DNA from 3 places in the Reyranella humidisoli genome. Region 1 is predicted to be linked to each of the others. Evidence: riboswitches for the same ligand, from Rfam matches in the RefSeq annotation. Region 1 holds a riboswitch; each other region holds the start of a gene.

The links. Region 1 has a riboswitch for cobalamin ahead of KQ910_RS05890 (carbon-nitrogen hydrolase family protein). Riboswitches for the same ligand answer to the same signal wherever they lie in the genome.
Region 2: it holds a riboswitch for cobalamin, as region 1 does, so the genes downstream of both, KQ910_RS02090 (HupE/UreJ family protein) here and KQ910_RS05890 (carbon-nitrogen hydrolase family protein) in region 1, are expected to answer to the same signal.
Region 3: it holds a riboswitch for cobalamin, as region 1 does, so the genes downstream of both, KQ910_RS26330 (TonB-dependent receptor plug domain-containing protein) here and KQ910_RS05890 (carbon-nitrogen hydrolase family protein) in region 1, are expected to answer to the same signal.

Annotation. Positions count from the first base shown of each region.
Region 1 is NZ_JAHOPB010000001.1:1,213,754-1,219,768, forward strand. It holds gene KQ910_RS05880 (FecCD family ABC transporter permease) at 1-494, opposite strand, end outside; gene KQ910_RS05885 (ABC transporter substrate-binding protein) at 491-1,312, opposite strand; gene KQ910_RS05890 (carbon-nitrogen hydrolase family protein) at 1,309-2,082, opposite strand; cobalamin riboswitch at 2,222-2,420, opposite strand; gene KQ910_RS05895 (histidine phosphatase family protein) at 2,523-3,143, shown strand; gene mnmG (tRNA uridine-5-carboxymethylaminomethyl(34) synthesis enzyme MnmG) at 3,198-5,057, shown strand; gene rsmG (16S rRNA (guanine(527)-N(7))-methyltransferase RsmG) at 5,059-5,694, shown strand; gene KQ910_RS05910 (ParA family protein) at 5,615-6,015, shown strand, end outside.
Region 2 is NZ_JAHOPB010000001.1:422,731-428,745, reverse strand. It holds gene cobD (threonine-phosphate decarboxylase CobD) at 1-76, opposite strand, end outside; gene cbiB (adenosylcobinamide-phosphate synthase CbiB) at 75-1,049, shown strand; gene KQ910_RS02105 (cobyric acid synthase) at 1,033-2,490, opposite strand; gene cobO (cob(I)yrinic acid a,c-diamide adenosyltransferase) at 2,520-3,131, opposite strand; gene KQ910_RS02095 (HupE/UreJ family protein) at 3,282-3,911, shown strand; cobalamin riboswitch at 3,964-4,157, shown strand; gene KQ910_RS02090 (HupE/UreJ family protein) at 4,282-4,902, shown strand; gene KQ910_RS02085 (DUF1636 family protein) at 4,919-5,302, shown strand; gene cobW (cobalamin biosynthesis protein CobW) at 5,299-6,015, shown strand, end outside.
Region 3 is NZ_JAHOPB010000004.1:120,115-126,129, reverse strand. It holds gene KQ910_RS26340 (ABC transporter permease) at 1-358, shown strand, start outside; gene KQ910_RS26335 (ABC transporter permease) at 355-1,167, shown strand; gene KQ910_RS26330 (TonB-dependent receptor plug domain-containing protein) at 1,218-3,131, opposite strand; cobalamin riboswitch at 3,214-3,412, opposite strand; gene KQ910_RS26325 (cupin domain-containing protein) at 3,494-4,666, opposite strand; gene KQ910_RS26320 (amidohydrolase family protein) at 4,883-5,968, opposite strand; gene KQ910_RS26315 (Bug family tripartite tricarboxylate transporter substrate binding protein) at 5,979-6,015, opposite strand, start outside.

The DNA.
Region 1 (6,015 bases):
AGCCAGAGGGAGATTTCCTGGTAGGCGAAGGGATTGGGCGACATCGCCAGCACCAGCGAGATCAGGGCCGCGGCGATGGCATTGATGGCAACGCCCATCAGCAGCAGAGATACCGTGCCGGTGCCCGACCGGACCGCGCCCATCAGCAGGGCGACCGCGATGCCCGCGCCGGCGATCCCGGCCAGCGGCAGGGCCAGGACGAAGGCCGCGGCGAGACCGCTGTAGAAGGCGCAGACCGCGGCGAAGCCGGCACAGGCCGAAACCCCGATCACGCCCGGCTCGGCCAGCGGGTTGCGCAGCCAGCCCTGCAGCACCGCGCCGCTGAGACCCAGCACACCGCCGATCAGAAGGCCGAGCGTCGCACGCGGCACGCGCAGTTCCCAGACGATGGCCCAGCCGACCTCGTTGCCCAGCCGCCACGGCCACCAGGCCGGACCGACGGCGAGCGACAGGAGATAGAGCGCCACGACCAGCAGGATGAGCCAGCGGTTCACGGCCGCGCCGCCGCGAGCAGGCGGATCGCCTCGAAATTCTCCGGCCCGGCGCAGATCGAATATTTGATCGGCAGGGACACGAGCCGGGTCTTTCCCGCGAGGGCGAGCAGCGCGTGATGGTCGACGAACTCGGTCGCGCGCGCGGGATTGGCGTTGGCCGCACCGTCGAGGACCAGCAAGCCCGGCTGGTTGACGAGCACCTCCTCAAGCGCGATGCGGCCATAGGCCGGGATGCCCAGCCCGGCGGCGAGATTGCGGAAGCCGGCGACACGCAGCAGCTCGTCCATCAGGCTGCCCTTCCCGGCGGTGCCGCGATTGGCCTGAAGCGTGATCGCCGTGGCGATGGGCGCACCGTTCCAGGTGAGCTGGCGCTTCTGCTCGCGCATGTCGGCGATCAGGCCTTTGCCGATCTCCTCGCGGCCCATCGCGATGGCCATGCTCTCGATGATGCTCTCGGCGTCATCGATCGAGGCGCCCCACTTCACTTCGAGCATGCGGATACCGGCGATGCGCAGCAGGCGCTTCAGCGTCGCGTGCGAATCGCGGTCGAAAATCACGAGGTCCGGTCGCAGGGTGAGGATCGATTCGACGGTCGCCCGCACCGTGGGAATGGACGCGGCACGATCTGCCAGCACCGAGATACGGGGATCGCGCGACAGGTAGCTCACGCCGACGAGCTGGCCTGGTGCCGCGAGGCGCATCGCCATCTGGTCGAGGCAGAGGTTCACCGTCACGACGCGCTGCGGTGTCTGCGCGGTAACTGCACCGACAGTGAAAAGCAGGAAAAGTACACCGATCAGTGTACAGCGGAGAGTCATCGGACACGCCAGTCGGCCAGGCGGCGGGAGTCGGGCGTCCAGTCGACCCATGCGATCCGTGGTTCGGCAGACGCATGAGAGAAAGCGACCGTGCCGTCGACCGCCGCGAGCGAACAGGCCGCGTTGAAGTCGAGCACGTCATGGCCGGTGCGGTTGCAGACGAGGACCGGCCTGCCGGTGCTGGAGGAAGCGCGTTCCCATTCGCCGTTGGGCCCGTGCAGGCCCGGCGCCCACGCGGCCGAGGAGAGATGCAGGTCGACACCAAGCGCCGCGGTCTCGTCGATCAGGCGCTTTGAATACATGTCGGCGCAGACGAAGAAGCCGACGCGGCCGATGCCGTCGATCGGGATCACTGTCGGCCGATCGCCCGGTGTCGACCAGGACTCGGAGCCGACACGCAGCGCGTTGATCTTGCGATGCCGGCCGGTCACGGCGCCGTCGGGCGCGAAGACCACCATGCTGTTGAACAGCGCATCGGGCGTGGCTTCCGGCGTGCCCAGCACCAGTGTCGCGCCAGTCTCGCGCGCGAGTGCGCCAGCCCAGGCGAACAACTCGTCTTGACCCTCGGCGATCCAGCCGGTGCCTAAAAGGTCGCGGAAGCCGTACCCGCTCACCGCAAGTTCCGGCGTCACGATGAGGCGCGCACCGTTGGCGGCGGCCTGGCGCACGGCCTGTTCGATGGCCTGCCGGTTGGCCGCGATCTCGCCGGGACGCGGCGCGAGATGGAGGAGCGCGATGGTGGCGGTCGAGGTGGCGGTGGCGTTGGTCACGGCGGACAAGGCTACGCCACCGGCCATGACTTGCAGCAAGTTTCGACGGATCGGCGTCAACGACGGATCTCCCCAACGGTTCGCACGAAGCGCGTCACCGCTCGGTTGACCGTCCCGCTGGATCATCCCGTCCATCGGAAGAGCGACGCTATCGCCGGCAGGTCTTCTGGCTCGCGGGTCAAAGCTCCTGCCCGTCTTCCCGGACTTTCGTCCAGTGACATGTGGGCTCTCGCTCGCCGCTCACAGCTGCGGGTACAGCTGCCGATTGGCCTTTTGGGGGCGGCACGGCATTCCCTGTTCGCCTCCGGTTAGGGAGGACCGTCGATCCCAACCCCGTAAGGCAAGCGCCTTCCGGCCGTCAAGACGAGGTGCCGAGCGACTTGTGTGCGGTGGAGCCGATTTCCGGCGGTCGGAGCCGGCGCCTGCGATAGACTGGCGGTATGACTAGGATATTGCTGACCCGCCACGGTCACGTCGACGGCATTCGTCCCGCGCGCTTTCGCGGTCGCGCGGAGCTGCCGCTGACGGCGCGGGGACTGGCGCAGGCCGACGCTTTGGCCAGGCGCATCGCCGGACGCTGGAAGCCGTCTGCCGTCTATACGAGCGCGATGCAGCGATGCATCGTGACCGGTCGTCGGGTTGCAGAGATGTGTGGGATTCGCGCATCGGTTCATGGGGGTCTGGGCGACATCGACTACGGCGCCTGGCAGATGCGCACGCATGAGGAGGTCGCGCAGGAAGCGCCCGACGCCTATCGGCTGTGGCGGCAGGCGCCGCATCTCCTGCGCTTTCCCGGCGGCGAGTCGTTGCAGGACGTCGTGGCGCGGACGGCGGACGCGCTGCGCCTCGTGATGGCACAGCACGGCAGCGAGACGGTCGTGCTGGTCGGTCATGACAGCGTGAACCGCGCGCTGCTGCTTCAGCTCCTCGACCAGCCGCTCTCGGCCTACTGGAAACTGGCGCAGGATCCGTGCGGCTTGAGCGAGATCGAGATCTCCGGCGCGGGGGACGTGCGGGTCGGCTTCCTGAACGACACGAGCCATCTCGAGGGAATCGTCTAGGCCGGCCTGAGGATAACTGGACCATAGCCGACCGGGCGGCGTAAAAGGCCGGCCATGCGGGCCTTTTCATACGACGTGATCGTGGTGGGCGGTGGCCATGCCGGCTGTGAGGCCGCGGCCGCAGCGGCGCGGATGGGTGCGCGCACTCTGCTCCTCACCCACCGGGTCGAGACGATCGGCGAGATGTCGTGCAATCCGGCGATCGGCGGACTGGGCAAGGGCCATCTGGTCCGCGAGATCGATGCGCTGGATGGCATCATGGGCCGGGCCATCGACCGGGGCGGTATCCAGTTCCGCACCCTCAATCTTTCCAAGGGCCCCGCGGTGCGTGGACCGCGTGCCCAGGCCGACCGCAAGCTGTACAGGCAGGCCGTTCAGGACCTGCTGGCCGAGCAGGCCGGGCTCGAAATCCGCGCCGATTCGGTTGCAGATATCATTCTGGATACACGGGGCACGTGTGCCGGTGTGGTCACGGAATCGGGTGCGGAAATCAGCGCCGGGCGTGTGATCCTGACGACGGGTACGTTCCTGCGCGGCCTGATCCACATGGGGGAAACCAAGATTCCGGCCGGTCGCGTCCGCGGTGACGGGGTCGAGGAGCCGTCCACGGCGCTCGCCCGGACGCTGGATCGGCTGGGCTTCAAGTTGGGCCGATTGAAGACCGGCACGCCGGCGCGGCTCGACGGTCGCACGATCGACTATGGCGCGCTCGAGCGGCAGGACGGCGACGACCCGCCCCGGCCGTTCTCCTATCTGACCGACAGGATCACCACGCCGCAGATCCCCTGCCATATCACGACGACCACTTCGGCGACCCACGAGATCATTCGCGCCAACCTCCATCGCGCGCCGATGTACTCGGGCCAGATCGAGAGCGTTGGCCCGCGCTACTGCCCGTCGATCGAGGACAAGGTCGTGCGCTTCGGCCAGCGCGACCGGCATCAGATCTTCCTGGAGCCGGAGGGCCTGGACGACTTCACCGTCTATCCGAACGGCATCTCGACCTCGCTGCCCAAGGACGTCCAGCTGGCGATGCTGCAGACCATTCCGGGTCTGGAACGGACCAAGATGATCCGGCCGGGCTATGCCATCGAGTACGACCACATCGATCCGCGCGAACTTCACGCGACCCTCGAAACCCGCCGCGTTCCCGGCCTCTACATGGCAGGCCAGATCAACGGCACCACGGGCTATGAGGAAGCAGCGGCCCAGGGGCTGATCGCCGGCGTCAATGCGGCCGCATCCAAGCCGTTCGTCGTCGACCGGGCCGATGGATATATTGGTGTCCTCGTCGACGATCTGGTCTCGCTGGGCGTCACCGAGCCGTACCGCATGTTCACGTCGCGTGCGGAGTATCGGCTCTGGCTGCGGGCCGACAATGCCGATCAGCGTCTCACCTTGCGGGGTCTGGAGGTCGGCTGCGTCGGCGCCGAACGCGCCGCGATGTTTCACGTGAAACATGAGGCCCTGGAAGCGGCACGGAGTTTGGCCTCAGCCCTGAAGATCACGCCCTCGGCCCTGGGCAAGCGCGGCATTGCCATCAACCAGGACGGTGTCCCGCGGTCGGCGTTGGATCTCCTCGCCTATGCCGATATCGACTGGAGCCGGGTGGTCGGCCTCTGGCCGGAGCTCGCGGCGATCTCGTCCGAGGTGGCCGAACAACTGACGATCGATTCGCGGTACGAGGGGTACCTCTCCCGGCAGCGAGGAGACATCGCCGCCTATCGCCGCGACGAGGCTTTGGCACTGCCGGGTGATCTGGACTACGGCGCGATCGGGAGCCTCTCGACCGAGGTCCGCCAGAAGCTGGAGGCCAACCGCCCCGCTACCCTCGGTCAGGCCGCCCGCATTTCCGGGGTTACCCCGGCCGCCCTGGTCGCCCTCCTGAAGCATGTCCGCCGGCGTGCCGCCTAGCATGGACCCGCTCGCGGATGTTTCACGTGAAACACGGGCCCGGCTGGAAACTCTCGTCGAGACGCTCGAGCGGTGGCAGAAGGCCATCAATCTGGTGGGAAAGAACACCCTGGACGGTGCGTGGAAGCGCCATATCATTGACTCCGCCCAGGTCGTTCGTTTGATCCCTCCCGAGGTCAAAACCCTTGCCGATCTCGGAAGCGGTGGTGGCTTTCCGGGTCTCGTGATCGCCGCGATGCGCCCGGACCTCGAAATCACGCTCATCGAGTCCGATGCCCGGAAAGCGGCCTTCCTTGGGGAGGCAAGCCGCAAGATGGGTCTGGAAAAGCTTCCACGGCTCCTGATCAAGCGCATCGAGGTCGCCACGCCCGTCCAGGCGGAGATCGTCACGGCGCGGGCGCTGGCACCGCTGGCACAATTACTGGCCTGGGCGGACCGCCATCGATTGGATACCGGTATTTGTCTGTTCCATAAGGGCAAAGAGTGGCAGGCAGAGGTGGACGAGGCCAAGAAGAGATGGGATTTTACCTGCGAAGCCATTGCAAGCGTGACCGACCGTGACGCCGTCATCCTCCGAATCGGCCCCTACGGCCCCACAGATCTTCGCGATCGCCAATCAGAAGGGCGGCGTCGGTAAAACCACGACGGCGATCAACCTGGCTACTGCCCTGGCGGCGGTCGGTGAGAAGGTCCTTTTGATAGACCTTGATCCCCAGGGGAATGCTTCGACGGGTCTAGGGATATCCCGTAGTGAGCGCTCACCCGGTTCCTACGAATTCTTGTTGGGCCTCAATCCCCTCGATGCCTCCGTCCGGGCGACGCAGATCCCGGGCCTGGATGTCATGCCGGCGGCCGGCCAGCTCGCCGGAGCGGAAATCGAACTGATCGACCTGGAGCGGCGCGAGCATCGCCTGGCCGAGTCGCTGGCGGCGCCGGGCAACGACGCCCGCCACCGCTG
Region 2 (6,015 bases), 790 kb from region 1:
GGCGCACGGCCGAAAGGTCGCCGCCATGCACCACTGGTGTTCCGTTCGGGTCGCCCATGTTAGGCAGAGCGCTCATGTTCGCGGGTCTTGCCCTCGTTGCCGTCGCCGTCGAAGCGGTCTTCGGATATCCCGACGCCCTCTATCGCGCGATCGGACATCCCGTCACCTGGATCGGCCGGCTCATAGCATGGTGCGAACGGGCGTGGAATTCGTCGCATCGTTCGTATGGGCGGCGACGCATGCTCGGCGTCGTGACGCTGCTGGTACTGCTGGCCGCAGGTCTCGCCTTCGGCACTGCCATTGCGTGGCTTTGCGGCGCGCTGCTGCCCGGCGTCGCCGGTATGATCCTCTGCGCGGTGCTTGCAAGTTCACTGCTGGCGCAGCGAAGCCTGCACGATCACGTGGCCGCCGTGGCGACGGCGCTCGAGCGCGAGGGCGTCGTCGGCGGGCGTACGGCGGTGTCGATGATCGTGGGCCGCGACACGAGCGAACTCGATGAAGCCGCGATCAGCCGCGCTGCCATCGAGAGCCTCGCCGAGAACTTCTCCGACGGTGTCGTGGCGCCACTCTTCTGGATGGTCGTGGCCGGTCTTCCCGGCGCACTGGCCTACAAGGCTATCAACACGGCCGATTCGATGATCGGCCACAAGTCGGATCGTTACCGGGCGTTTGGATGGGCGTCGGCCCGGCTGGACGACTACGTGAACCTGCCCGCTTCGCGGCTGGCGGCGCTGTGGCTGGTGCTGGCGGCCTCGTTGCGGCCGGGCTTGTCGCCGGCCGGCGCCATCGCGGCAGTAAAACGCGACGCGCGTCACCATCGCTCACCCAACGCCGGATGGCCGGAGTCGGCAATGGCGGGCGCGCTCGGCATCAAGCTGGCCGGCCCGCGTGTCTATGGCGGCGTGAAGGTCGACGACCATTGGATGGGCGAAGGCCGCGCCGATCTGACGGCCGCCGACATTCGCGCCGCGCTTCGTCTCTATCGCGTGGCGTGCGCGGTGCAGGTAACGGTCGTCGCGCTTCTCGCGGTCCTTACGCTGCTGTCTTGATCGTGGGCACGCGCGCGAGCTTGAGCAGTCGCGTGCAATCGACATGCTTCTCGAGATGGTCGGCGAGCGCATCGAGGGTGGCGTCGATGCCGGCTTCGTAGTCGAGATCGGAACCCTGCGCGCCGATGCGGGCCAGCCAGTGCTGCCGCTGCTGGTCATCGGCCAGCAGGCCGTGGATGTAACAGCCGGCGATCCGGCCGCTCGCGTCGATGGCACCGTCCGTGCGGCCGCCGCCAAGATCGAGCATCGGCGGCTGCGACGCGGTGGTGCGGCCGACATGCATCTCGTAGCCCTTGAAGGGCACGCCTCCGGCGATCGTCGTGCCCGACACCTCGACCAGCCTCTTGTCGCCGCCGAGTACGGTGTCGGCGTCGAGCAGGCCCAGCCCCTCGACGCTGCCGGGCGCGCCTTCAATTCCGTCGGGATCGGCCACGCGTCGCCCCAGCATCTGATAGCCGCCGCAGATCCCCAGCACGTGACCGCCGCGGCGCCGATGCGCGGCGAGATCGACGTCCCATCCGGTTTCGCGCAGGGCGCCAAGATCGGCGATGGTGGCCTTCGAGCCCGGCAGGATGACCAGGGCCGCGTCGCCGGGGATCGGCTCGCCGGGGCGGATGAACGCGACGTCGACGCCGGGCTCCTGTCGCAGCGGATCGAAGTCGTCGAAGTTTGCGATGCGCGGATAGGCGAGCACGACGACCTTGACGGCACCAGTTAAGGCGCCACGACCGGGAATGCCGAGCGCGTCTTCGGCGGGCAGCTTCTGCGCTTCGGCGAAGTAGGGGATGAGGCCGAGCGCGGCCCAGCCGGTCTCGTCGGCGATGCGCGCCATGCCGTCGGCGAACAGGCTCGGATCGCCGCGGAAGCGGTTGACGAGGAAGCCCACGATCATCGCGGCGTCTTCGGGCTCGATCACCACCTTCGTGCCGACCAGGCTCGCGATGACGCCGCCGCGATCGATGTCGCCCACCAGCACGACGGGAACGTCCGCGGCGCGCGCAAAGCCCATGTTGGCGATGTCGGCGGCGCGCAGGTTGACCTCCGACGCCGAACCGGCGCCTTCGACCAGGACGAGATCGGCCTCGGCGGCGAGGCGGCCGAAACTGTCGAGGACGGCGCCCAGCAGCCTCGGCTTCATCGCCTGATACTCGCGCGCCTTCGCGTTGCCGACGACGCGGCCCTGCACCACGACCTGCGCGCCAACATCGGTCTGCGGTTTCAACAACACCGGATTCATGTGAACGCTGGTGGGGACTCGCGCGGCGCGCGCCTGAAGTGCCTGGGCGCGTCCGATCTCGCCGCCGTCGGCCGTCACGGCCGCATTGTTCGACATGTTCTGCGGCTTGAAAGGGAGTACGCGCAGGCCGCGTCGCGTGAAGGCGCGGGCGAGGCCCGCGACCAGCAGCGACTTGCCCACGTCGGAGCCGGTGCCCTGGATCATCAGCGCGCGGGCGTGCAGATCGAGGGGCATCAGAACTCGATGCCTTCCTGCGCTTTCACGCCGGCGGCGAAATGGTGCTTCACGAGGGTCATCTCGGTCACGAGGTCGGCTGCCTCGATCAGCTCGGCCTTGGCGTTGCGGCCGGTGACGACGATGTGCTGGTCGGGACGGCGCGCCTTAAGGGCCTCGAGGACGGCGCCGATCTCGAGATGGTCGTAGCGCAGCGAGATGTTGAGTTCGTCGAGCACGATGAAGCGGATCGAGGGATCGGCCATCAGGTCGCGCGCCACGGACCAGGCCCGTTCGGCGGCCGCGACGTCGCGCGCGCGATCCTGCGTCTCCCAGGTGAAGCCCTCGCCCAGCGTATGCCATTGCACCTGATCGCCGAAGCGCTCGACGGCTGTGCGCTCGCCGGTCTGCCAGGCGCCCTTGCCGAACTGCACGACGCCGCACCGCAGTCCACGGCCGATGGCGCGCAGGAGAAGGCCGAAGGCGGCGGTCGATTTTCCCTTCCCCTTGCCGGTGTGGACGATCAACAGGCCCTTTTCGATGGTCTTGGCGGCGACTTCGGCGTCCTGCACGGCCTTCCGGTTGGCCATCTTGTTTTTATGCCGTGCGTCGTCGCTGATCTCGTTCGTCATGGACTTCGGCCCTTCGATGCAGTGGAATCGCCAATATCGGCTATAGTTTCACCGCCGATGCGGAATTGGATTGACGAGTTGTGCAGCTGCACCCTATCTGAGGTGCATGCGCGCCCCAAGCGAGGGCCAAAGACGGGACCAGGGAAGGTGATGCGGGTTTCCATCCGGCGGCTGGGCTTCTGGACGACGCTTGCGCTCGCGGTTCCGCGGTTGCCGGTCCTTGCCCACACGTTGGTGGAGGAGGAACTGCCCCGGACCTTCGCCGAGGGTTTCCTGCAGGGTGTCGGTCTCCCGGTCATCAGCGTCTATCACCTGGCTGCGATGATCGGCATCGGCATCCTGGTCGGCATCGCCGCCCGCGGCATCGTCCCGGTGCTTGTCTTCGGTGTCGCCGCCATCGCCGGCGTGGCGCTTCAGCTCAGCCCCTACGACATTCCCGCGGACGGCGCCTTCGTGGCTTTGACGACGATGCTGATCGGCGTGCTCATCCTGATCCGCCAGCCGATCAGCCCGAAGGTCGCGTCGGGCATCTTCGCCGTCGCAGGGCTCGTGCACGGCTATTCGCTGGGGGTGGTCCTGATCGGGGCGGATGCCTTGCCGATCGTCGCCAACGTCGCGGGCCTGCTCGTGGCGCAGACGGCGCTAGGCGTCGCTTCCTGTGCGCTCACGCTGGGTGTTAGCAAGTGGCCGGCGCAGCGGACCGCGCTGGTCGTCGCGGGGTCCCTGATCACCGCCGTGGGCGGCCTTGCCGCGATCCAGGCCGCGGGGCTGATCAGCTGACCGCCGCGCCTGCCGGGGCGACCGAATACCGTTGACGCGACTTCGCCCGGACCCCTATCAAGCACGTGACGGTGCCCCGCAAGGGGATCAAAAGGGAACACGGTGCCGGGCCTCGCGCCCCAATCCGAGGCTGCCCCCGCAACTGTGATTGGTGAGTCGAAGGCCTCGATACCACTGGGAAACCGGGAAGGTGGCCGAAGACGAAGAGCCGAGAGCCAGGAAACCTGCCGTCGAAACTGCCGCATCCGAGTCCTCGCGCGGGGAAGCACGAGGAACGAGGTCCACCCGACATCCGGCCTTGCCGGATGCGCGGGCTCCGTCGGAGACGGCATACCCCGAGGGCATGTGCCCTCATACGACGGAGACGATCATGAAGGCGGCGATCACGCGTTCGGGTTCCATTGCGTTGCTGTTGTCGATGGCGGCGACCGCGCCGGCCTTCGCCCACCATCCAATGGGCGGCCAGACGCCGCAGACCTTCATGAACGGTCTCCTGTCCGGCCTCGGCCATCCCATCATCGGCCTCGACCATCTGGCTGCGGTCGTCGGCGTCGGTATCCTCGCAGGCCTTGCCGCTCGCGGTATCGTGCCGGTCCTCGCCTTCAGCGCGGCCGTGATCGCGGGCGTCGTCGTGCATCTCGCGGGCATCGGCCTGCCGGCAGGTGAATTCCTCGTGGGCCTCAGCACGCTCGTCATCGGCGGCCTCGTGATCGTGCGCTCGAAGCTTTCGCCGGCATTGGCCGTCGCGCTGTTCGCCCTGGCTGGCCTCGTTCACGGCCATGCCCTGGGCGAGGCGATCGTCGGTGCCGAACCCACGCCGGTCGCCGCCTATCTCGCGGGCCTGTTCGTGGTCCAGTCGGCGCTCGCGGTCGCGGCCTATGCCCTGACGCTCGCGGTGATGAGCCGGCCGTCGCGGGCTCTCGGTGTCTCTGTCATGGGCGCGGTCGTGGCCGTGATCGGCGCTGCCGCCGCAACGGCCGCGACCCTCTAGGTCGAGGCGCATTCGCATGACTGCATCGACGCTCTACGTCTGCACGACCTGCCGCAGCAGCGCCGATGACGCGAATGCGCATCCCATGCGCGCCGGCGCACGGCTGCTGTCGGCGGCGCAGCGCGCGGCGGCAGAAGGTTATCCGCTCTCGCAGATCGTCGGCGTCGAGTGTCTCTCGAACTGCTCGCGTGGCTGCACGATCGCCGTCGGCGCGCCCGGCAAGTGGACTTACGTCATTGGCAACCTCGATGCCGAACAGCATGCGCCCGATATCCTCGCCTTCGCGCGTCAGCACAGCGCGCATGAAACCGGCGTCACGGTCTGGCGCGAGCGGCCCGAACACATCCGCAAGAACACCATCGCGCGCGTCCCGCCGATGAACCTCCGGGAGTCCTCATGAGCACGCTCGCCAAGGTGCCCTGCACCATCGTCACCGGCTTCCTCGGCGCGGGAAAGACGACGCTCGTCCGCCATGTGCTGGAGAATGCCGACCGTCGCCTCGCCGTGATCGTCAACGAGTTCGGCGATGTCGGCATCGACGGCGAGATCCTGAAGAGCTGCGGAGTCGAGAACTGTCCCGAGGATGCGATCGTCGAACTGGCCAACGGCTGCCTCTGCTGCACCGTCGCCGACGATTTCGTGCCCGCCCTCAAGAGCCTGCTCGACCGTCCCAATCCGCCCGAGCATATCGTGATCGAGACGTCGGGCCTCGCACTGCCGAAGCCGCTGGTGAAGGCCTTCAACTGGCCCGAGATCGCCTCGCGCGTCACCGTCGACGGCGTGATCGCCGTGGTGGACGGCGCGGCGGTGGCGGCCGGCCGGTTCGCCGACGATCCCGCGGCGGTGGCGCGCCAGCGCGCGGAGGATTCGTCGCTGGATCACGACAATCCCCTCGAGGAAGTGTTCGAGGACCAGATCCTTTGTGCCGACCTGATCCTGCTGAACAAGGCCGACCTGATGACGGACGCCGACCGGAAGGCGGTCATCGGCGAGATCGGCAAGGTCCTGCCGCGCGCGGTCGCGCTCGTGGAGACGCGCCACGGCCAGGTGCCGGTGAAGGTCCTGCTGGGTCTCGGCGCGGCGGCCGAAGCCGACCTCGCGGCGCGTCCCTCG
Region 3 (6,015 bases), on a different contig from region 1:
GCTGACGCGCGCGCGCGTCGCCCGCGAGCTGGCGCGGCCCTACACCGTGACCGCCGCCGCCAAGGGCCTGACACAGGCCGGCGTTCGCCGGCGCCATGCGCTGCCCAATGCGATGCCGGGTATCGCCACCCTGTTCGGTGCGCGGCTGGGCGGCTTCGTCGCCGGCGCCGTCGTGGTCGAGACCCTGTTCGCCCTGCCCGGCCTCGGCCGCCTCATCGTTACGTCGGCGATCGCGCGCGACCATCCGGTGGTGATCGGCATCGTCCTGTTCACCACGGCGGTCGTGGTGGCTACCAATCTGGCGGTCGACATGCTGCTGCGGTGGCTCGATCCGCGCCTCGACGAGGCCGATCGATGATCGCCTCGCTCGTCCCCTCGCGATCCCGGATCCTGCTGCTCGCAGTCCTCGGTCTGCTCTATCTCCTGTGCCTCCTGCTGGCGCCGCCGGGCACGCTCGCCATGCTGCCGATGTCGCAGCCTTTCCTGCCGCCCTCGCCCAAGCATCTGCTGGGGACCGACGACCTCGGCCGCGACCTGCTCGAAGAGTTGGCGCAGGGCGGCCGGACCTCGCTGCTGGTCGCGGGGCTGACGACGATTCTCGCGCTCGGCATCGGCTGCGTCGTCGGGACCGCCGCCGGCCTCGGACCGCGCTGGCTCGACGAGCTGCTGATGCGCACCGCCGACATCGTGCTCAGCCTGCCGGCGCTCCTGTTCGCCATCCTGGTCGCCGCCCTGTTCGGTGGCTCGGCCCTGAACCTCGCGCTGGTCCTGGGCCTTACGCGCTGGCCCGTCATCGCCCGGCTAGTGAGGGCCGAGACGCTGACGGTGCGCGGCTCGGACTTCGTGCGGGCCGCCGTCGCGGTCGGCACGCCCCCACTCGCCCTCGCGCTCCGTCACATCCTGCCGCACACCGCGCCGGCGGCGCTGTCGGCCGCGGGCATTGTGTTCGGTGGCGCCATCCTGGCCGAAGCCGCGCTCGCTTTCGTCGGCCTCGGCGACCCGTATCTCACCAGCTGGGGTCACCTCATCGCTACCGGCTTCACGTTCCTGACGCACGGCTGGTGGCTCTGGACCTTCCCGACGCTGGCACTGTGCGCGAGTTCAGCCCTGGTCGCCCTGCTGGCGGATAGCGCCGACGGACTGCCCCCCACAGGCAAGGACGCCTGACAATCGTGTCCCTCTCCCCCGATCGGGAGAGAGGTCAGCCTGCCAACGCCTCAGAACCTCGCCTTCACGCCAAAGAAGGCCTGGAAGTACGGCGCCTGGAAGCCTTCCGGCTCCTCGTACACCTGGTTCAGCACGTTCTCGGCGCGGGCGAACAGCTGGACCGACGGGACCACGTCGTACTGCGCGGTGATGCGCACCAGCGTGTAGGGCGACGGGATCATCAGCGCGCCGGTGGTGGCGTTGAAATCATAGCGGCTGTTGACCTGCAGCACGCCGATGCCGAACAGCGTGTTCTCCCACGGCCGGAACTGGGCACGGATGTTGAAGATGTCGCCCGGACGGCGCACCAGCGGCAGGTTGGCGTCGACGTTGCGCGCGATGGTCTGGGTGTAGTCGAGATACAGGTCGAACCACTTCACGGGGCTGATCTGCACGAAGGCCTCGAAGCCCTCGCTCTGGGCGTTGGCGACGTTCTGCAGCGTCAGGAACGGCGGCGGGCACTGGATCAGGTTCGAGTAGGTGTTGAAGAAGTAGGTGACGCCCGCCTTCACCTTGCGGTCGAACAGGCCCTGCTCGACGCCGACTTCGTAGCCGCGGCTGTATTCCGGCTGGATGCTGCGGTTGCCGCCGCACAACGGGCCGGGGCCGTAGAGTTCGAACAGCGACGGCGCCTTGAAGGCGGTTCCGTAGGAGGCCTTGATTTTGGTGTCGGTCGGCGCCCACAGGTAGGACGCGCCAGCGCGCCACGTACCCACGGTGCCGAAGGTGTCGTTCATATCGACGCGGCCGCCGACGTTGAGGTTGAAGCCCTCGAACGGGTTGAGGCGCAACTGGCCGTATAGGCCGGTCTGGGCCATCGTGCCCCACGCCTCGGTGAACGGCGTAAACGAGCCGATCGTGTTGCTGTAGGCCCATTGCCGGTCGTAATCGACGCCGGCGACGACCTCGACCTGCTCGCTGACCTTGATCAGGTTCTTGAAATCCGCCTGCAGGCGACGTCCGTTGAACCAGCTGTCGAGGTTGAACGGCAGCAGATTCTGCGGGCTGGCATAGTCGAGGTCGTGCCGCGTGATGGTGCTGTAGTTAATGCCGATGACCGGCTTCCAGCGGCCGTCGAAGTAATTGCCCTCGATCTCGCCGCGCGTGAAAAACTGCGAGGTGTAGCCGTTGGCCATCGGATCTTCCTGGCCGACCTGGTCGTAGTTCAGCTTGGTGTCGATGTAGCGGGCGAAGAAGTTGAACTGCGTATTCTCGTTGATCTCGTAACCCAGCCGCGCCGCCAGGGTGATGTTGCGGTAGGGATCGATGTCGACGAAGCCGCCGTTGGGCGTGAAGCGGGCCGGCACTGGCGTGTCGTTGGGGCTGAACGTGCCGGCGAAGGTCAGGTTGTAGTTGAACTTGCCCTCGCTGCCGCGAACGTAGGCGCCACTGTTGCTCTGCAGGCGTGTGCCGAGTTCCGTGAAGGCCGCGCCGTTCATCTTGCCCTGGCCGGCCTTGGTGACGAGGTTGATGACGCCGCCGATCGCCTGGCTGCCGTACATCGTCGACATCGGGCCGCGCACGACTTCGATGCGGTCGAGGTTCTCGGTCAGCAGATGCGCAAAGTCGGGCGCACCGTTGGCGCTCGACGGATCGTTGGCGGTGATGCCGTCGATCAGTACCAGCACCTGGTTCGAGTTGGAGCCGCGCACGAAGACCGAGGTCTGGCCGCCGGGGCCGCCCGACTGCTGCACGGAAACGCCGGGGATAGTCTTCAGCACCTCCCCCGCCGTGCGGAGCTGGCGGCGCTGCATCTCCTCCTGCATCACGACGGTGTAGCTCGACGTCACCTTGTCGGGATCGGTCGGGAAGCGGTCGGCCGTCACGACCGTGGTGGGCATCATGCCCGCCGGTTCGGTCTGCGCGAGCGCAGCCGACGGGGCCAGCAGCGAAAAGAACAAGGCGATACGACGAAACGGCGTCATCAGACGGTCTCCCAAAAGCAGCCACGCAAACAGCGCGTCACCGCTCGGTTGACCGTCCCGTTGGAACATCCCGTCCATCGGAAGAGCGACGCTATCGCCGGCAGGTCTTCTGGCTCGCGGGTCGCTGCGCCTGCCCGCCTTCCCGAACCGAAGTTCAGTGGCTTGTTGGACAGTCGCTAACCGCTCACAGCTGCGGGTACAGCCGCCGATTTGTCCGGACGGACATCACGGCGTTCCCTCTTGGCCTCCTGTTAGGGAGGACCGGCAATGTCTCCATTATCCCTTCGCGTCTGTAGAACGTCAAGATTCTGCCGCAATTCGGCGCGGCGCGACTCGCGGCGTGCAGCGTGCGAAGGCGTCGCCTACTCGTAGAGATAACCGACCGGCGGTCCGTCGGTGCGCAGCGGGCGCAGCGCTTGCGCCGTGATGATCTGCCCGGCCAGCCCGTCGATCTCGTCGCGCTGCGTCGGCGACCACTTCCGCAGATTGTCTATCCCCTTCAGCAGGCCAAGCCGCAGCAGCTGCGTGTTCTCGCCCACGCCGACCAGGTCGACCGACTGTCCGCCCGCCGTCACCGTATCGCCGGCAGACAGTTCCAGCAGTTTGCCGGCGCGATCCCTGAACGACGCGGTTCCGCGGATGACGCGATAGACGGCGACTTCGCCCTTCGCGAGATCCGAGACGGTGGCAACGCCGGTCGAGCTCTTGGGCAGGAGCGACTGACCCGCGGGATCGGTGGCGATGATGTGGCCCACCGCGAGATGTCCGCTGGGACTCTCGATCTCGAGGTCGCGCACATGAACCGCAGACGGCGCCTTGACCGGACCACCCGGCAGATCGTCGACGAGTTTGCGGTAGAGCGAGCCCAGCGCCAGCGGATCCTGATACCAGAACCCGGCGTCGATCGGGCGGTCATGCACGGGATGCCCCCAGGCCGTGCGCGACGTGTCGGCTTCGACGATCTGGTCCGCCGCCACGACCGTCGGGTTGGGGAACGTCGCCGGTTCGGTGATGAACGCCTCGAGGAACTTGCCCGAGTAGCCCATGGAGAGCGCATCAGGTACCGCCGTCTGCGGCGTCTTCAGGTTCTCGTCCGTCGGCAGGCCCGACCATGTGTAGAAGAGCTGACGATGCACGATCGCGCTCTGCATGATCACGGCGCCGGGGCCGACATAGTGGATCTTGCCGTCATAGTCGAAGGTGAACACGCCCGACGTCACCAGGACGAACTGGAAGCCTCCCGGTGGCAGATGCATGTGGAAGTCGGTGGGTCCGGTGTCCTGGCGATAGATCGGCAGGTTCGTTGCGACCTCCTGCAACAGGAAGGCATCGTTGTTGGCGCGCAGTCCGTGGGTCGCGACGTTGTAGAGCGCCTGCGGGCGATAGATCGCGTCGTAGGCCGCCTCCCGGTCGCGATCGACGGCGACGAACCCCCCTCGATTGAGGCGGATGGGTTCGCCGGCAGGATGGGTGAGTCCCGGCCATTTGAAATCGGCCGGTGCCCGCCTGGTATTCTTCAGGTCCGTGCTGGTCATGCCGCTCTCGCTTTCCCGTGCAGCCGCTTTGCGGTGCAACATGAGAATTGTGCGGCGCACAGAAAACGCACGCAAGCGGAAACGCGGGATTTCAGGGCACGTACGGCTACAGCCGGCTCAACGCGCTACAATTGCCCCGAGATTTGTGTGCAATGCAGCAACCACACTGCGACTGCCCGGGGACCGTGCTCCTCTTCAGGCTGACGGGGCGTGGCGCTACCTCGGTTGAAGATCGATCGCCAGCGCCGCGGGAAGCCGGTCCAGACCGTAGGTGCGCGTGGCGGTGCCGCTGTAGAGCGCCGTCTTCTCGCCGGCACTCGCCCCTGCGGTCAGCCGCTTGAAGGCGTTCCACAGGACCGGGTAGCTGCACTGTCCCTTGTCGACCGGGAAGTTGCTCTCGAACATGCAGCGCTCGACGCCGAACGCCTCGATGCAGGTCTCGATATAGGGACGCCAGGTCTTCGCGAGTTCTTCCGAGCCCGGCGGCCTGGCCGGCTTGTGAAAGTCGAAGCCGTTCACGAACATGGTGAGACCGCCCAGCTTCACCCGTACGTTGGGCAGCGCCGCCAGATCGAGAATGCGCTGCTTCCACTCGGGGAACACTTCGGCCTGCCTGCCTCGGAACGGACCGATGCCCAACGGCCCGCCGACATGGTCGACGACGATCGTGAGCTCGGGCACCGCGCGCGCCAGCGAGAGCACATGCGGCAGCTGCGTGTGATAGGCCCAGACATCGAGCGGCAGGCCCTGCCGCGCCAGCCGCCGCGCGCCGTCGGCGAACGACGGATGCTCGAGCGGCCCCGGCGGCTTCATCACCAGGTTGGAGGTGACGTCCGGCGAGGGATGCCAGGCGGTGCGGTTGCGGATACCGCAGAAGCGACCGCCCGCCACCGCGCGATGCGTCTCCAGCAGCGGCTCGACGCGGTCGCCCAGGGTCAGGTCGACCATGCCGATGATGCCGGCGCAGGCGCGCGTCGGCCCGTGCCGGCCACTCGCGCTCATCGCAGCCATGCCGGTCACGAACTCGGTCTCGCCGAGCGACTGCTCGTCGGCCGGTCCCGAGGCGCGATACATCTCCCCGCATTGCACGAAGATCGTCGCGCGGATGTCATGCCCGCTCGCCGTGTCGGCCAGGAGATGCGGCAGCAGGTAGGAATGGCCGCCGTCACGCTCCCAGAGATGGTGATGCGGATCGACGATCGGCAGTCCGGGCTCGAGGATCGGCTCCTCGGTCAGGCGGAGCCAGTCCTCGCGCACGATGATCTGCCGGCCGTGGCCGAGCAGCGGATCGTTCTCGGCCATCGTCTGCTCCCTACTCGATGCGGATATTGGCGCTCTTCACCATCTCG